Regions from separate parts of the Streptomyces sp. NPDC050738 genome, predicted to be linked through region 1. Evidence: riboswitches for the same ligand, from Rfam matches in the RefSeq annotation. Region 1 holds a riboswitch; each other region holds the start of a gene.
What was found. Region 1 has a riboswitch for thiamine pyrophosphate ahead of AB0H78_RS22225 (thiamine ABC transporter substrate-binding protein). Riboswitches for the same ligand answer to the same signal wherever they lie in the genome.

Region 1 (3,236 bases):
CGAGCTGGGACCAGAGGCCGCCCACGGTCCGTACGACGACCGCGTAGTTGAAGAAGACATGGGCGAGCAGGATGGCCCAGACCGTGGTGTCGAGCCGTACGCCCCACAGCTGGTCGAGCATCCCGCCGCGCCCGAGGACCGCCAGAAAGGCGGTCCCGACGACCACGGTCGGCAGCACGAACGGCACGGTCACGATGGCCCGCAGCAGCTGCTTCCCCCGGAAGTCGAAGCGCGCGAAGACATACGCACCGGGCAGCGCGATCAGCAGCGTCAGAGCGGTCGACGCGAGCGCCTGCCACAGGGTGAACCAGAGCACCCGTAGAATGTCCGGCTCGCTCAGCACCTCCCCGATCCGCCCGAACTGCCAGTCGCCGCCCACGTCGAGCCCCCGCCCGACGATCGCGACGACCGGATAGGCGAAGAAGAGCGCGAAGAACGCGACGGGACCGGCCATGAGCCCGATCCGCACCGCGTTCCCGCGCACAGCGGCCTTTACTTCAGGACGAGCGAGGACCACGACTTGACCCACTGGTCACGGTTCTTGGCGATGGTGTCGGGTGCCACGGTCTTCGGATCGGTGACCTTGGCCCCGAACTGGGTGAAGAGCGCGGGCACCTTCGCGTCCTTCGCGACCGGGTCGACGAACATATTGAGCGGCATGTCCTCCTGGAACGCCTTGCTCACCAGGAAGTCGATCAGCGCCTTGCCCCCTGCCGTGTTCTTCGCCCCGTCGAGCAGCCCCGCGAACTCGATCTGCCGGAAGCAGGTCCCGGTGGCGACACCGGTCGGCGCGGTCTTGGGCTGCGGCTTGGCGTACAGCACCTCGACGGGCGGGCTGGAGGCGTACGAGACGACGAGCGGCCTCTCGCCCTTGGCCTTCTTGCCGCCGGCCGATCCGGAGAACTCCTCGTTGTAGGCCTGCTCCCAGCCGTCGACGACCTTCACGCCGTTGGCCTTGAGCTTCTTCCAGTACGTCTCCCAGCCGCCGTCGCCGTACTGGGCGGTGGTGCCGAGCAGGAAGCCGAGGCCGGGGGACGAGGTGGCCGCGTTCTCGGTGACCAGCAGGTTCTTGTACTCCGGCTTCACCAGATCGTCGAAGGACTGCGGCACCGCGATCTTGTGGTCCGCGAAGTACTTCTTGTCGTAGTTGACGCAGATGTCACCGCTGTCGATCGGCGTGACCCGGTGCTTCTCCGCGTCCAGCTGCACGTCCGCCGACACCTGGTCGAGTCCCTTGGCCGTGTACGACTGGAACAGCCCGTTGTCGAGGGCGCGCGAGAGGAGCGTGTTGTCGACGCCGAAGAAGACGTCACCGCGCGGGGACCCCTTGGTGAGGATCTCCTGGTTGAGGGCGGCGCCCGCGTCCCCGCTCTTGAGGACCTTGACCGTGTACCCGGTCTGCTTCGTGAACTCCTTCAGCACGGCCGGGGAGGCGGCGAAGGAGTCGTGACTGACGAGGGTGACGGTCTTGGACGGCGTACCACTGGATGATGTGTCGTCCGAACTCCCGCACGCGGCAAGGGTGGTGACACCCAGCGCGGCGGCGACGGCGGTGACCGTGATTCTGGTGGTGGTGGTGCTCACTGATTTTCCTCCTGGGAGATCCAGGAAGAGACGCGGCCCTGCCCGTGGGAAAGCGGGCAGGGCGCAACAGCTCGAGTGATGACCGAACTTCCTACCCAGAATGACCTGGGCAAGGTTCTGAGGGTCTGCGGTGTGGACCGCACTCTCAGCGCTGTGGCGCTCCCCTGTCGGAATATGAAAATGTGCCGCCAGGCTACACGCCCCTGGTCAGCCCCTACCGCTCGGAGGCGGCCAGCTGACCGCAGGCCCCGTCGATCTCCTGGCCACGCGTGTCCCGTACGGTCACGGGCACACCATGGGCCGCGATCGCCGCGACGAAGGCCTTCTCGTCCTCCGGCCGCGATGCGGTCCACTTCGACCCGGGCGTCGGGTTCAGCGGAATCAGGTTCACATGGACCGGCTTCCCCTTCAGCAGCCGCCCGAGCCGGTCACCGCGCCAGGCCTGGTCGTTGATGTCGCGGATCAGCGCGTACTCGATGGAGACACGGCGCCCGGACTTCTCGGCGTACTCCCATGCCGCGTCCAGCACCTCGCGCACCTTCCACCGCGTGTTCACGGGGACGAGGGTGTCCCGGAGCTCGTCGTCGGGGGCGTGCAGCGAAACGGCCAGCCGGCACTTGAAGCCCTCGTCGGCGAACCGCAGCATCGCCGGGACGAGCCCGACGGTCGAGACGGTGATCCCACGCTGCGAAAGCCCGAGCCCGTCCGGCTCCGGGTCCGTCAGCCGCCGGATCGACCCGACGACGCGCTTGTAGTTGGCGAGCGGCTCGCCCATGCCCATGAAGACGATGTTGGAGAGCCGCGCGGGACCGCCCGGCACCTCCCCGTCGCGCAGGGCACGCATGCCGTCGACGATCTGGTGGACGATCTCGGCGGTGGAGAGATTACGGTCCAGACCCGCCTGCCCCGTGGCACAGAACGGGCAGTTCATGCCGCATCCGGCCTGCGAGGAGATGCACATCGTCACGCGGTCCGGGTAGCGCATCAGCACGGACTCGACGAGCGTCCCGTCGTGCAGCTTCCACAGCGTCTTGCGGGTGGTGTCGTCGTCACAGCTGATGTGACGGATCACGCTCATCAGATCGGGCAGCAGCGCTTCCCGGAGCTTCTCCCGCGAGCCGGCAGGGATGTCGGTCCACTGCTCGGGATCGTGCGCGTACCGCGCGAAGTAGTGCTGCGACAGCTGCTTGGCGCGGAACGGCTTCTCACCGATCGCGGCCACGGCGTCCTTGCGCTCGGCGGGCGTCAGGTCGGCGAGGTGGGTCGGCGGCAGCTTCGCCCCGCGGGGCGCGACAAAAGTGAGTTCTCCGGGCTTAGGCATGGTCCTTCAAGTGTCGCAGACATACGAAGGAGGGCCCGCCGCCCTGTGGACAACGAGCCCTCCCTCAACAAAACCGCAGGTCAGGACCCGACAAACAGCACGAGCAGCAGCCAGACCACCGGCGCGGTCGGCAACAGCGAGTCCAGTCGGTCCATGATGCCGCCGTGGCCCGGAAGCAGCGTGCCCATGTCCTTGATCCCAAGGTCACGCTTGATCATGGATTCGCCCAGGTCGCCCAGGGTCGCACTGGCCGCGACCGCGAGGCCGAGCAGCAGACCCTGCCACCACTGACCGTCGTCGATCAGGAACTGCATGCACAGCGCGCCCGCCG
Region 2 (3,236 bases), on a different contig from region 1:
AGGTCGGCGCCGTGCAGCGCCTCGGCCACCGGGCCCACGTACAGGCTGGTGCTCATGAACGGCACCGCGGCGGCGAACGCGACGGCGAACGCGGTGACCGCAGGCCACCAGGGCTGCCGGCGGGCGCTCTCGGCGGCCAGATCGACCGGGGCGCCGCCGCGGGTCCTCGCGCGGACGATCCAGTCGACCGCCACGATCGCGACGAACCCGGGGATCCAGTAGCCGACGAGCAGCAGCACGTTCTGGAAGCGGGTCGTGGTGTCCGCCGCGTGCATCCACAGCACGAGCGGGAAGCCGAGCGCGGCGGCGAGTGCCGCGGCGAGCGGACGCGGTACACGGAGGCCGAGGGTCTGCAGCGCCAGCGAACCGCTGTAGTCGTTCATCGCGTTGCTGCACAGCGCGGCGAGCGCCACGGCGAGCAGCCCGAACGCACCGAGCGCGCCGCCGCCCAGCAGGCCGTCGATGCCGCGGGCGGTCTGGTCGGTGAAGACCGAGGCGCCCCACAGACCGAGGGTCTGGACCGCCACGAAGGACACGCTGATGCCGAGCAGCGTGAAGACGAACATCCGCGGGCGGGAGGTGGTGCGCGGCAGATAGCGGCTGAAGTCGCTGGCGTACGGAGCCCAGGACAGTGCCAGGCTCAGGGCGATGGTGCAGGTCAGGACGAACGCACCGGCCCTGTCCGCGCCGTGCGCGCTTCCGGTGGCCGCCGGATGGACGCCGTGCAGGAGCTTCGTGGCGAGTACGGCGAAGGCCGCGGCGAGCACGAAGGTCATCACGGTCTGGAGCCGGTGGATCGCCTCGTACCCCAGGACGCCGAGCGCACCCTGGGCGGCCATCATGACCAGCACGCCCAGCCAGAACGGCCAGCCGCACAGCTGGGCGAGCGCGTCGCCGCCGAAGAGCCCGATCAGCGCGTCCCAGGCGATGGACGACAGCCACTGCAGAGCTCCCGGCAGAACGACACCCCGGCCGAACGCCAGCTTGGCGAGCGGGAGTTGACCGGTACCGGTCTGGCTTCCCCACGTGCCGAGATACGCGGTGGGCGCGGCGCCGAGCAGGGTCCCGAGCACGACGGCGGCGAGCGCCGTGGCGAAGTCCAGACCCAGGGCGATGCCGACGGTGCCGGTGAACACACCGGTCATCGTCAGGTTCGGGGCGAACCAGACGGTGAACAGCCGGCCGGGGCCGCCATAGCGGCGGTCCTCGGGAACGGGGGCTATGCCGTGCGCCTCGACACGGAGATCGCCCGGAGCGGTGGGCATGCGCCCGCCGAAAGCAGGCTGCGGATCGGTGACGGTGCGCTCACCCTGGGCATACGGCAACGACATGGAAGACATCCCTCCGCCAGTTTTAACTGGATCAGGTTCGACGGGTGTGTTCTCAGCCCTCGTGCGGGGCACCCCGTGTCCGGTTCGGCCGAAAGAATAGCCCGGCCTGCGATTCTGTCCACCCGGTGGGGGCACCGGGGCGCCGCCCGGCCGTCGCTCGCCCGTATCGGCGTGTCGCCAACATCCTTTTCCGTACGGCCCGTTGACGCCCTCACGGGCTGCTGACAACGTTGTCCAACAGCCCGTCCTCCGTCCACCGCCTCGAATGGAGACGCCCGTATGCGCAGATCCCCCTCACGCCGTCTGGTGCTCGGCGCCGGCCTGGCCGCGCTGGCCGCGGCCCCGGCGACCACTGCCGCCGCAGCCGCCCCGGCCTCGTACGCATCCCGCTCCCTGGGCCGTGCGAGAGCCACGTACGACGCACTCGGGACGTACCTCGACGCGGCGGACGGCACCGGACTCGTCCGCGAGCAGTACCCGGCCGCCGCCGACGACCGCCCGTACTCCTACGAATGGCCGTACTCCCAGGTCCACATCGCCGCCCTCGACCTGGCCCACGCGGACCCCCGCTACGCGCCGGAACTGGCCCGGCGCGCCCGGGCCCAGGAGCACTACTGGAACGCGGCGGGCGGCACGACCGGCCTGCCCGGCTACGCCTCCTATCCGGTCGCACCCCACGGTGCGGGCGGCGACATGTTCTACGACGACAACGAGTGGGTCGGCCTCGCCAAGATCCAGCGCCACCTCCAGACCGGGGAGAAAGCCGCCCTGCGGCGCGCCGAGGAGATCTTCGCGCTGATCGCGTCGGGCTGGGACACCGACCAGGACCACGCGGCCCCCGGCGGAGTGTTCTGGACGCAGGCCGACTGGAGCCAGGACCGCAACACCGTCTCCAACATGCCGGGCGCCCAACTGGGCCTGCGCCTACACCGGATCACCGGACGGGCCTCCTACCTGGAGGCGGCCAGAAGGTTCTACGACTGGACCAACCGCCACCTGCTGAGCCCCGAGGGCCTCTACTGGGACCACCTCGGCCTGACGAGCACGGTCGACAGAACCCTCTGGTCGTACAACCAGGGTGTCCCGGTCGGCGTTGGCGTCCTGCTGTACGAGGCGACCCACGACCGCGACCACCTCCGCAACGCCCGGCGCACGGCGGAGGCCGCGTACACCTACTACGTCACCGAAGGCCGGCTGCTGGACCAGCCCGTCTTCTTCAACTCCATCTTCTTCAAGAACCTCCTGCTGCTCGAATCGGTGACCGGCGGACGCACCTACCAGCAGGCGATGGCCGATTACGCGGACCACATCTGGTCGCAGCAGCGCGACAGCGCCACCGGCCTGATGCGCTTCGGCAGCGCCGGCACCACCCAGGCCATCGAACAGGCCGCCGCCGCGCAGATCTTCGCGGTGCTCGCCTGGCCGCGCAGCAGCCTGCCGACGCTCTACTGAGCCGCCTGCCTGCTCTGCAGCATCCCCAACGGGCTCTGTCCTGAGGCGAGTTCGGCTGTCGCCGTCTTGAAGCCGACCTCGTCGCCGCAGAGGGCGCCGCGCAGGAAGGCGGTGCTGACCTGCTGGAGCAGAGCGACGCGCGCGGGGTTCTCGTCCGTCGTCTCGGCGGCCTCGTGTCCCGCGATGCCGCCGAGCGAGTGCTCCGCGCCGAACAGCGTGAGCAGGCTCTTCTCGCCCGGGCTGTAGGTGTACGGGTCGGTGAACCAGTCCGGCCCGCGGGTGGACAGCGCCGACTGGTCGTGGTCCCCGGCCACGATGAGGGCCGGCGTGGTCATGGCGTCGAACGACGGCCTCAGGAAGGGGAGGTGCTCGCGGGCGAAGGGGGTCAGGTCGTCGCCCAGGCCGACCAGGGCGAGCAGCACACCCGCCTTCACCCGGGGGTCGGTCATGTCC
Region 3 (3,236 bases), on a different contig from region 1:
CAGGCAGAGGTCATGATGAGCTTTCTCGTCTCCGAGGAGCTCTCGTTCCGTATTCCGGTGGAGCTCCGGTACGAGGCGCCAGACCCCTACGCGATCCGGATGACCTTCCATCTGCCCGGAGATGCGCCTGTGACCTGGGCTTTCGGGCGTGAGTTGCTGCTCGACGGCATCAACGCACCTACCGGGGACGGCGATGTGCACATCGCGCCGACCGACCCCGAGTCGCTCGCCGACGTCCACATCCGGCTTCAAGTGGGCGAGGACAGTGCGCTCTTCAAGGCCGGCACGGCCCCGCTGATCGCCTTCCTCGACCGTACGGACAAGCTCGTGCCGCTCGGGCAGGAGCGCACGCTGGGTGACTTCGAAGGCAATCTCGAAGAGGCGCTGGGGCGGATTCTCGCCGAGGAGAACGCGGGCTAGGCGCTGGGGGTTTGAGCTGAGCCGCAGCCGGTTCAGGCCTTGCGGCGGCGGCCCCCGCCGCCCTTTCCGCTGCGTACGGGTACGTGTACGGAATCAGGTGCGGCCTGGGGTCCCGTACGGTCCGCGGAGACGACCAGCGCCGCGAGCACCGTGGTCACCGGGACCGAGGCGACCAGACCGATCGAGCCGACCAGCGTCCGTACGATCTCCTCGGCGACCAGCTCGCTGTTGGCGACCATGCCCACGCTGCTCTGTGCGATGGAGAAGAGCAGCAGCAGCGGCAGGGCAGCACCCGCGTAGGCGAGTACGAGGGTGTTGACGACGGAGGCGATGTGGTCGCGGCCGATCCGGATGCCGGCGCGGTACAGCGCCCGTGGGCCCATCGACGGATCGGCCTGGTGCAGCTCCCATACGGCGGAGGTCTGGGTGACCGTCACATCGTCGAGGACACCGAGCGAGCCGATGATGACGCCGGCGAGCAGCAGGCCGCTCATGTCCAGGTGGGGATAGAGACCGTGGATCAGACCGGTGTTGTCGTCGGTGTTGCCGGTCAGATACGCCCAGCCGATGAAGAGCGAGCCGAGCAGCCCGATCAGCAGCAGGGAGATCAGGGTGCCGATGACCGCGACCGAGGTGCGGGCGGTCAGGCCGTGGCACGCGTAGAGGGCGATCAGCATGATCGCGCTCGCCCCGACCACCGCCACGAGCAGCGGGTTCGATCCGTGCAGGATCGCGGGGAGGATGAAGAGGGAGAGGATCGCGAAGGAGACGGCGAGCGCGACCAGCGCCATCACTCCGCGCATCCGGCCCACGACGACCACGGCCACCGCGAAGATGGCGGCGAGCACCGCCATCGGGACCTTGCGGTTCACATCGGTCACCGAGTACTGCAGGTCGTGCGGGGCATCGGGCGCGTACGCCACGACGACCTTCTGCCCCTCGTGCAACTGCCGCGGTGAGTCGGGCTGGACGATGGTGGTGAAGGTACGGCCCTTGTCGTCGCCGGTGGTGACTTCGACGGTCGCCTTCTCGCAGGTGCCCGATGAACTGGATGAGTTGGATTCGGGCGTCGAGGACGTCGAGGACGACGACTGGTTCTGTGCGGCGTTCACGTCCTTGCAGTCGACCTTCTCCACCTGCGTCACCTTGGCCTGCTGGGTCTGCTGGTCGAAGCCGACACCGGTGCGGGCGTGCTCGGGCGCACCGCCGGGCCACAGCACCACCAGACCGACAACCACCGCTGCGGCGAAGGGGATCAGGACCGCGGCGATCACCTTGCGCAGATGCCGGGACACGGGCGCCGCGGGGCCGTGGCTGTGGGAGTGGCCGTGCGCCTCGTGCGTGTCGTGGGGAGAAGTCACCGCCCGATCATCGCAAGAACGAGGGGGGCCCTCTGTTCACCGCGCCAGACATGACGCTAGCGTGGGGGCACCTTTGCACACGCGGGAGCTCGGAGCACCGGGCTGAGAGGGCGCTGACAGCACACCAGCTGCGCCGACCGCCGAACCTGTTACCGGGTAATGCCGGCGTAGGGAGTAGGTCTCATGACCACAGCAGATGCACACACGCCTGCCGTCAGCCAGGACACAACGGACACAGCGGCCGAGACCGGGCGCACGCCCGGCTGGCACAAGGGCTATGTGGAGGGCTCGCGCCCCGATCTCCGGGTGCCGGTCCGTCAGGTGCACCTCACCAACGGCAAGGACGTGACGCTGTACGACACGTCGGGTCCGTACACCGATCCCACCATCGACACCGACGTACGCCGCGGCCTCAGCCCGCTGCGGGAGAACTGGATCATCGGGCGCGGTGACACCGAGGAGTACGCGGGCCGCCCGGTCCGCCCCGAGGACGACGGGATCAAGCACACCTCGCCGCGCGGGGGGCTACGCAACCTGGACGCGGTCTTCCCGGGCCGTCCGCGCCAGCCCCGCAGGGGGCGCGAGGGGCGCGCGGTGAGCCAGCTCGCGTACGCCAAGCGCGGGGAGATCACCCCGGAGATGGAGTACGTCGCGATCCGCGAGAACGTCTCCCCCGAGGTGGTGCGCGAGGAGATCGCGGCGGGCCGGGCCGTGCTGCCCGCCAACGTCAACCACCCGGAGATCGAGCCGATGATCATCGGCAAGCGGTTCCTGGTGAAGGTGAACGCCAACATCGGCAATTCGGCGGTCACTTCCTCCATCGAGGAGGAGGTGGACAAGATGACATGGGCGACCAAGTGGGGCGCGGACACGGTCATGGACCTGTCCACCGGCCGCAACATCCACACCACGCGCGAGTGGGTGCTGCGCAACTCCCCCGTCCCGATCGGCACTGTGCCGCTCTATCAGGCCCTGGAGAAGGTGGACGGCCGGGCCGAGGAGCTGACCTGGGAGATCTACAAGGACACGGTCATCGAACAGGCCGAGCAGGGCGTCGACTACATGACGGTGCACGCGGGCGTCCGTCTCGCGTACGTACCGCTCACCGCACGCCGCAAGACCGGGATCGTCTCGCGCGGCGGATCGATCATGGCGGCCTGGTGCCTGGCGCACCACAAGGAGTCGTTCCTCTACGAGAACTTCGAGGAGCTCAGCGACATCCTCGCGGCGTACGACGTGACGTACTCGCTCGGCGACGGGCTGCGGCCCGGGTCGATCGCGGACGCCAACGACGAAGCCCAGTTCGCGGAGTTGAGGACCCTCGGGGAACTCAACACGATCGCCAAACGTCATGATGTACAGACGATGATCGAGGGCCCGGGACACGTCCCGATGCACAAGATCAAGGAGAACATCGACCTCCAGCAGGAGATCTGTGAAGAGGCCCCGTTCTAC
Region 4 (3,236 bases), on a different contig from region 1:
GACCGTGAAGCCGTCGTCCACGAGGGTCTCCGCGGCGTCCAGGAGCTCGATCGGGTCGGGCAGCAGCGTGCGCTCGTCCGCGACCACCTCCAGCTTGATCCAGTCCGTGCCCAGCGCCTCACGGGCGAGGCGCGCGGTCAGCACCGCCTCGCCCGCCGTGAAGCAGCCCGCCGTGTTCGGCAGGACCCGGATCGAGAGGCGGTCCAGTACGGAAAGCACCGAACCCTGGACCGTCGGGTCCAGGCGCCGCATCGCCACGGTCGTCAGCTCGGTGCCGGACGCGACGAGGGCGCGCTCCAGTACGTCCAGGCTGGGTGCGCCGCCCGTTCCCATGATCAGGCGCGAGGTGAAGGCGGTGCCCGCGACGGTCAGCTGGTCGTCGGCCATGGTCAGCCCCCCTGGACTGCGGTGAGGATCTCGACACGGTCGCCGTCGCCGAGCGCGGTGGCGGGCCACTGCCCGCGCGGTACGACCGTCTCGTTGACGGCCGCCGCGACGCCGGAGGGTGCCGCGCTGAGCGTGGCGACCAGCAGGTCGAGGGTGGTCCCCGGTGTGAGGGTGCGGGCGTCCCCGTTGACCGAGATGTTCATACGGACTGCTCCTGTCGTACGAGGGGGAAGCGCCGGGGCGTGAACGGCCGCGCCTCTTCGGGGAGTTCACCGGTGACCAGCACATGCGCCATGACGTCGCCGGTCACCGGCGTCAGGAGCACCCCGTTGCGGAAGTGCCCGGTGGCCAGGTGCAGCCCAGGTACCTCGGTGGGGCCGAGCAGCGGAGCGTTGTCGGGGGAGCCAGGGCGGAGCCCGGCCCGGGTCTCGGTGAGGGGGAGTTCCGTGATGCCGGGGACGAGTTCATGGGCGTCGCGCAGCAGCTCGTACACCCCGCCCGCCGTGACCGTGGTGTCCCAGCCGAGCTCCTCGCTGGTCGCGCCGACGACGAGCTCGCCGTTCTCGCGCGGCACGAGATAGATGTGGCTGCCCCGGACCACGGCCCGCACCGTCCGCGAGAGGAAGGGCGCGTACGCGGGCGGCACCGTCAGCCGCAGGACCTGGCCCTTCACCGGGCGTACGGCGACGTCCGCGAGCCGCCCGCTGAGGCTGCCCGCGGCCACCACCACCTGGTCGGCGGCCAGCTCCGTGCCGTCGGTGAGAACCGCGCCCGCGGCCCGGTCGCGTACGAGAGCGAGCCGCTCCACCCAACCGCGGTGGAAGACGACCCCGGCCCGCTCGCACGCCACCACCAGCGCCGCGGTCAGCCGCCGCGGATCGACCTGGTGGTCGCCGTCGACCCGCAGGCCCCCACGTACGCCCGGCGCGAGCATTGGCTCCAGGCGCCGGCACTCGCGCCCCGTGAGCCACTCCGATTCGAGGCCCGAGCGGCGCTGCAGGGCGTGCAGTTCGCGCAGGTGGGCGCGGTCGTCGGTGTCCAGGGCGACCGCGAGGGTGCCGCAGGTGCGGTAGCCGATGTCGCGCCCCGAGGCCTCTTCCAGCTCGGCGGCGAAGGCCGGATAGCGTGCGGCGGAGGCCACGTTGAGGGCGAGCAGGGTCTCCTCGCCGTAGTGCAGCTCGGTGACGGCGGCGAGCATGCCCGCCGCGACCTGCGCGGCACCGCCGCCGGGTTCGGGGTCGGCGAGCGCGGTCCGCAGCCCGCGCTGCGCCGCCCGCCAGGCCGTGACGAGACCGATGATCCCGCCTCCGACCACGAGAACATCTGAAGAGTTACGTGGATGCATGGGCGTCCAGCCCCTCCCTTCGCCGGCATGACCCGGATCAGGTTCGTACGGTCGGAGGCCGCCCAGCCTCCCTCTCAGCCCGGTGCGTCCGGGCTCCCGCGAGTGCCTTACGGTGGCCACCCTAGCCCCCGGTCCCAACCCCCAGTAAGGGAGCAGTCGCTGTGGCACGGTCGCTCGACGGACTCGTCCTCAGCCCGGTCGCCGACCAGGCCCCCGGGCAGGTCGGCACCAGGACCCGCTTCACGTATCACGAGCAGGGCGGCCGGATCTGGGCCGAGTACGAGGGCGGCGACGTGGAGCTCGGACGGCTCGTCGGCACGCGTGCGGGGGACCGGATCGACTTCCGTTATGTCCAGTTGAAGCGCGACGGGCAGACCGCCTCGGGGCACTGTGTGTCGGTCGTCGTCGAACTCCCCGACGGGCGGATCCGTCTCGAGGAGACCTGGGAGTGGGAGTCGCAGCAGGGGAGCGGCACGAGCGTGGTGGAGCAGCTCGTGGAGCAGCCCCTTTCCTGACGGTCCGTCAGATAGTTAGGGTGGCGGGGTGAGCGAACTGAGGAAAGTCGTCATCGTCGGCGCCGGCATGGCGGGCGTCCAGACCGCGGTGGCCCTGCGCGAACAGGGCTTCGGGGGCGCCGTCACGCTGATCGGCGACGAACCGCACCCGCCGTACGACCGGCCGCCGCTCTCCAAGGCGGTTCTCCTCGGGACGGCGGAAAGCTCCGCCTTCGACGTCGACTTCGAGGCGCTCGGCGTCGAACTCCTCCTGGGGCGCGAGGTCACAGGCCTGCGCCCGCAGGCGCGCGAGCTGGACACCACGGCCGGCCCCGTTCCGTACGACACCCTGGTCGTCGCCACCGGCGCGTACCCCCTGACGCTTCCCGGCACGGAAGGCGTCCCTGGCATCCATCTGCTCCGTACGCTCGACGACGCCGGACGGCTGCGGCCGGTCCTCGCCGCGCGCCAGGACGTGGTCGTCGTCGGGGCGGGCTGGATCGGCGCGGAGTTCGCGACGGCCGCGCGCGCGGCCGGCTGCACGGTGACCGTGGTCGAGGCGGCCGGGCGGCCCCTCGCGGGCGCGCTGCCCGCCGAGATCACCGCACCGATGGCCCACTGGTACGCGGAGAGCGGCGTCGAACTCCTCACCGGAGCAAGGGTCCTGGCGATCGAACCGGGGACGGTCGTGCTGGAGGACGGCCGCAGGCTGTCCGCCGGGGCCGTGGTCGTCGGGATCGGCGCACGGCCCGCGACCGGGTGGCTCGCGGGCTCCGGTATCGCGCTCGGCCCGGACGGCGCCGTCACCGCCGACGCGCAGCTGCGGTCCTCGCTGCCCGAGGTGTACGCCGTCGGGGACTGCGCCTCCTTCCCGTCGGGGCGCTACGGCGAGCGCCTCCTCGTCCACCACTGGGACAACGCGCTGCAGGGGCCGCGCACGGTCGCGGCGAACATCATCGGGACGGCCGGGGAGACCTACGACCCGGTCCCGTACTTCTGGTCCGAGCAGT

Region 2: it holds a riboswitch for thiamine pyrophosphate, as region 1 does, so the genes downstream of both, AB0H78_RS35210 (cytosine permease) here and AB0H78_RS22225 (thiamine ABC transporter substrate-binding protein) in region 1, are expected to answer to the same signal.
Region 3: it holds a riboswitch for thiamine pyrophosphate, as region 1 does, so the genes downstream of both, thiC (phosphomethylpyrimidine synthase ThiC) here and AB0H78_RS22225 (thiamine ABC transporter substrate-binding protein) in region 1, are expected to answer to the same signal.
Region 4: it holds a riboswitch for thiamine pyrophosphate, as region 1 does, so the genes downstream of both, thiO (glycine oxidase ThiO) here and AB0H78_RS22225 (thiamine ABC transporter substrate-binding protein) in region 1, are expected to answer to the same signal.

Annotation. Positions count from the first base shown of each region.
Region 1 is NZ_JBFAHN010000008.1:203,574-206,809, reverse strand. It holds gene AB0H78_RS22230 (iron ABC transporter permease) at 1-454, opposite strand, end outside; gene AB0H78_RS22225 (thiamine ABC transporter substrate-binding protein) at 493-1,584, opposite strand; TPP riboswitch at 1,655-1,760, opposite strand; gene rlmN (23S rRNA (adenine(2503)-C(2))-methyltransferase RlmN) at 1,799-2,905, opposite strand; gene AB0H78_RS22215 (phosphatidate cytidylyltransferase) at 2,986-3,236, opposite strand, start outside.
Region 2 is NZ_JBFAHN010000021.1:84,371-87,606, forward strand. It holds gene AB0H78_RS35210 (cytosine permease) at 1-1,331, opposite strand, end outside; TPP riboswitch at 1,323-1,417, opposite strand; gene AB0H78_RS35215 (glycoside hydrolase family 76 protein) at 1,611-2,783, shown strand; gene AB0H78_RS35220 (chlorophyllase) at 2,777-3,236, opposite strand, start outside.
Region 3 is NZ_JBFAHN010000001.1:677,475-680,710, forward strand. It holds gene AB0H78_RS03370 (SsgA family sporulation/cell division regulator) at 1-420, shown strand, start outside; gene AB0H78_RS03375 (YibE/F family protein) at 453-1,781, opposite strand; TPP riboswitch at 1,853-1,972, shown strand; gene thiC (phosphomethylpyrimidine synthase ThiC) at 1,965-3,236, shown strand, end outside.
Region 4 is NZ_JBFAHN010000014.1:138,705-141,940, reverse strand. It holds gene AB0H78_RS29790 (thiazole synthase) at 1-387, opposite strand, end outside; gene thiS (sulfur carrier protein ThiS) at 390-590, opposite strand; gene thiO (glycine oxidase ThiO) at 587-1,732, opposite strand; TPP riboswitch at 1,730-1,842, opposite strand; gene AB0H78_RS29775 (hypothetical protein) at 1,894-2,247, shown strand; gene AB0H78_RS29770 (FAD-dependent oxidoreductase) at 2,315-3,236, shown strand, end outside.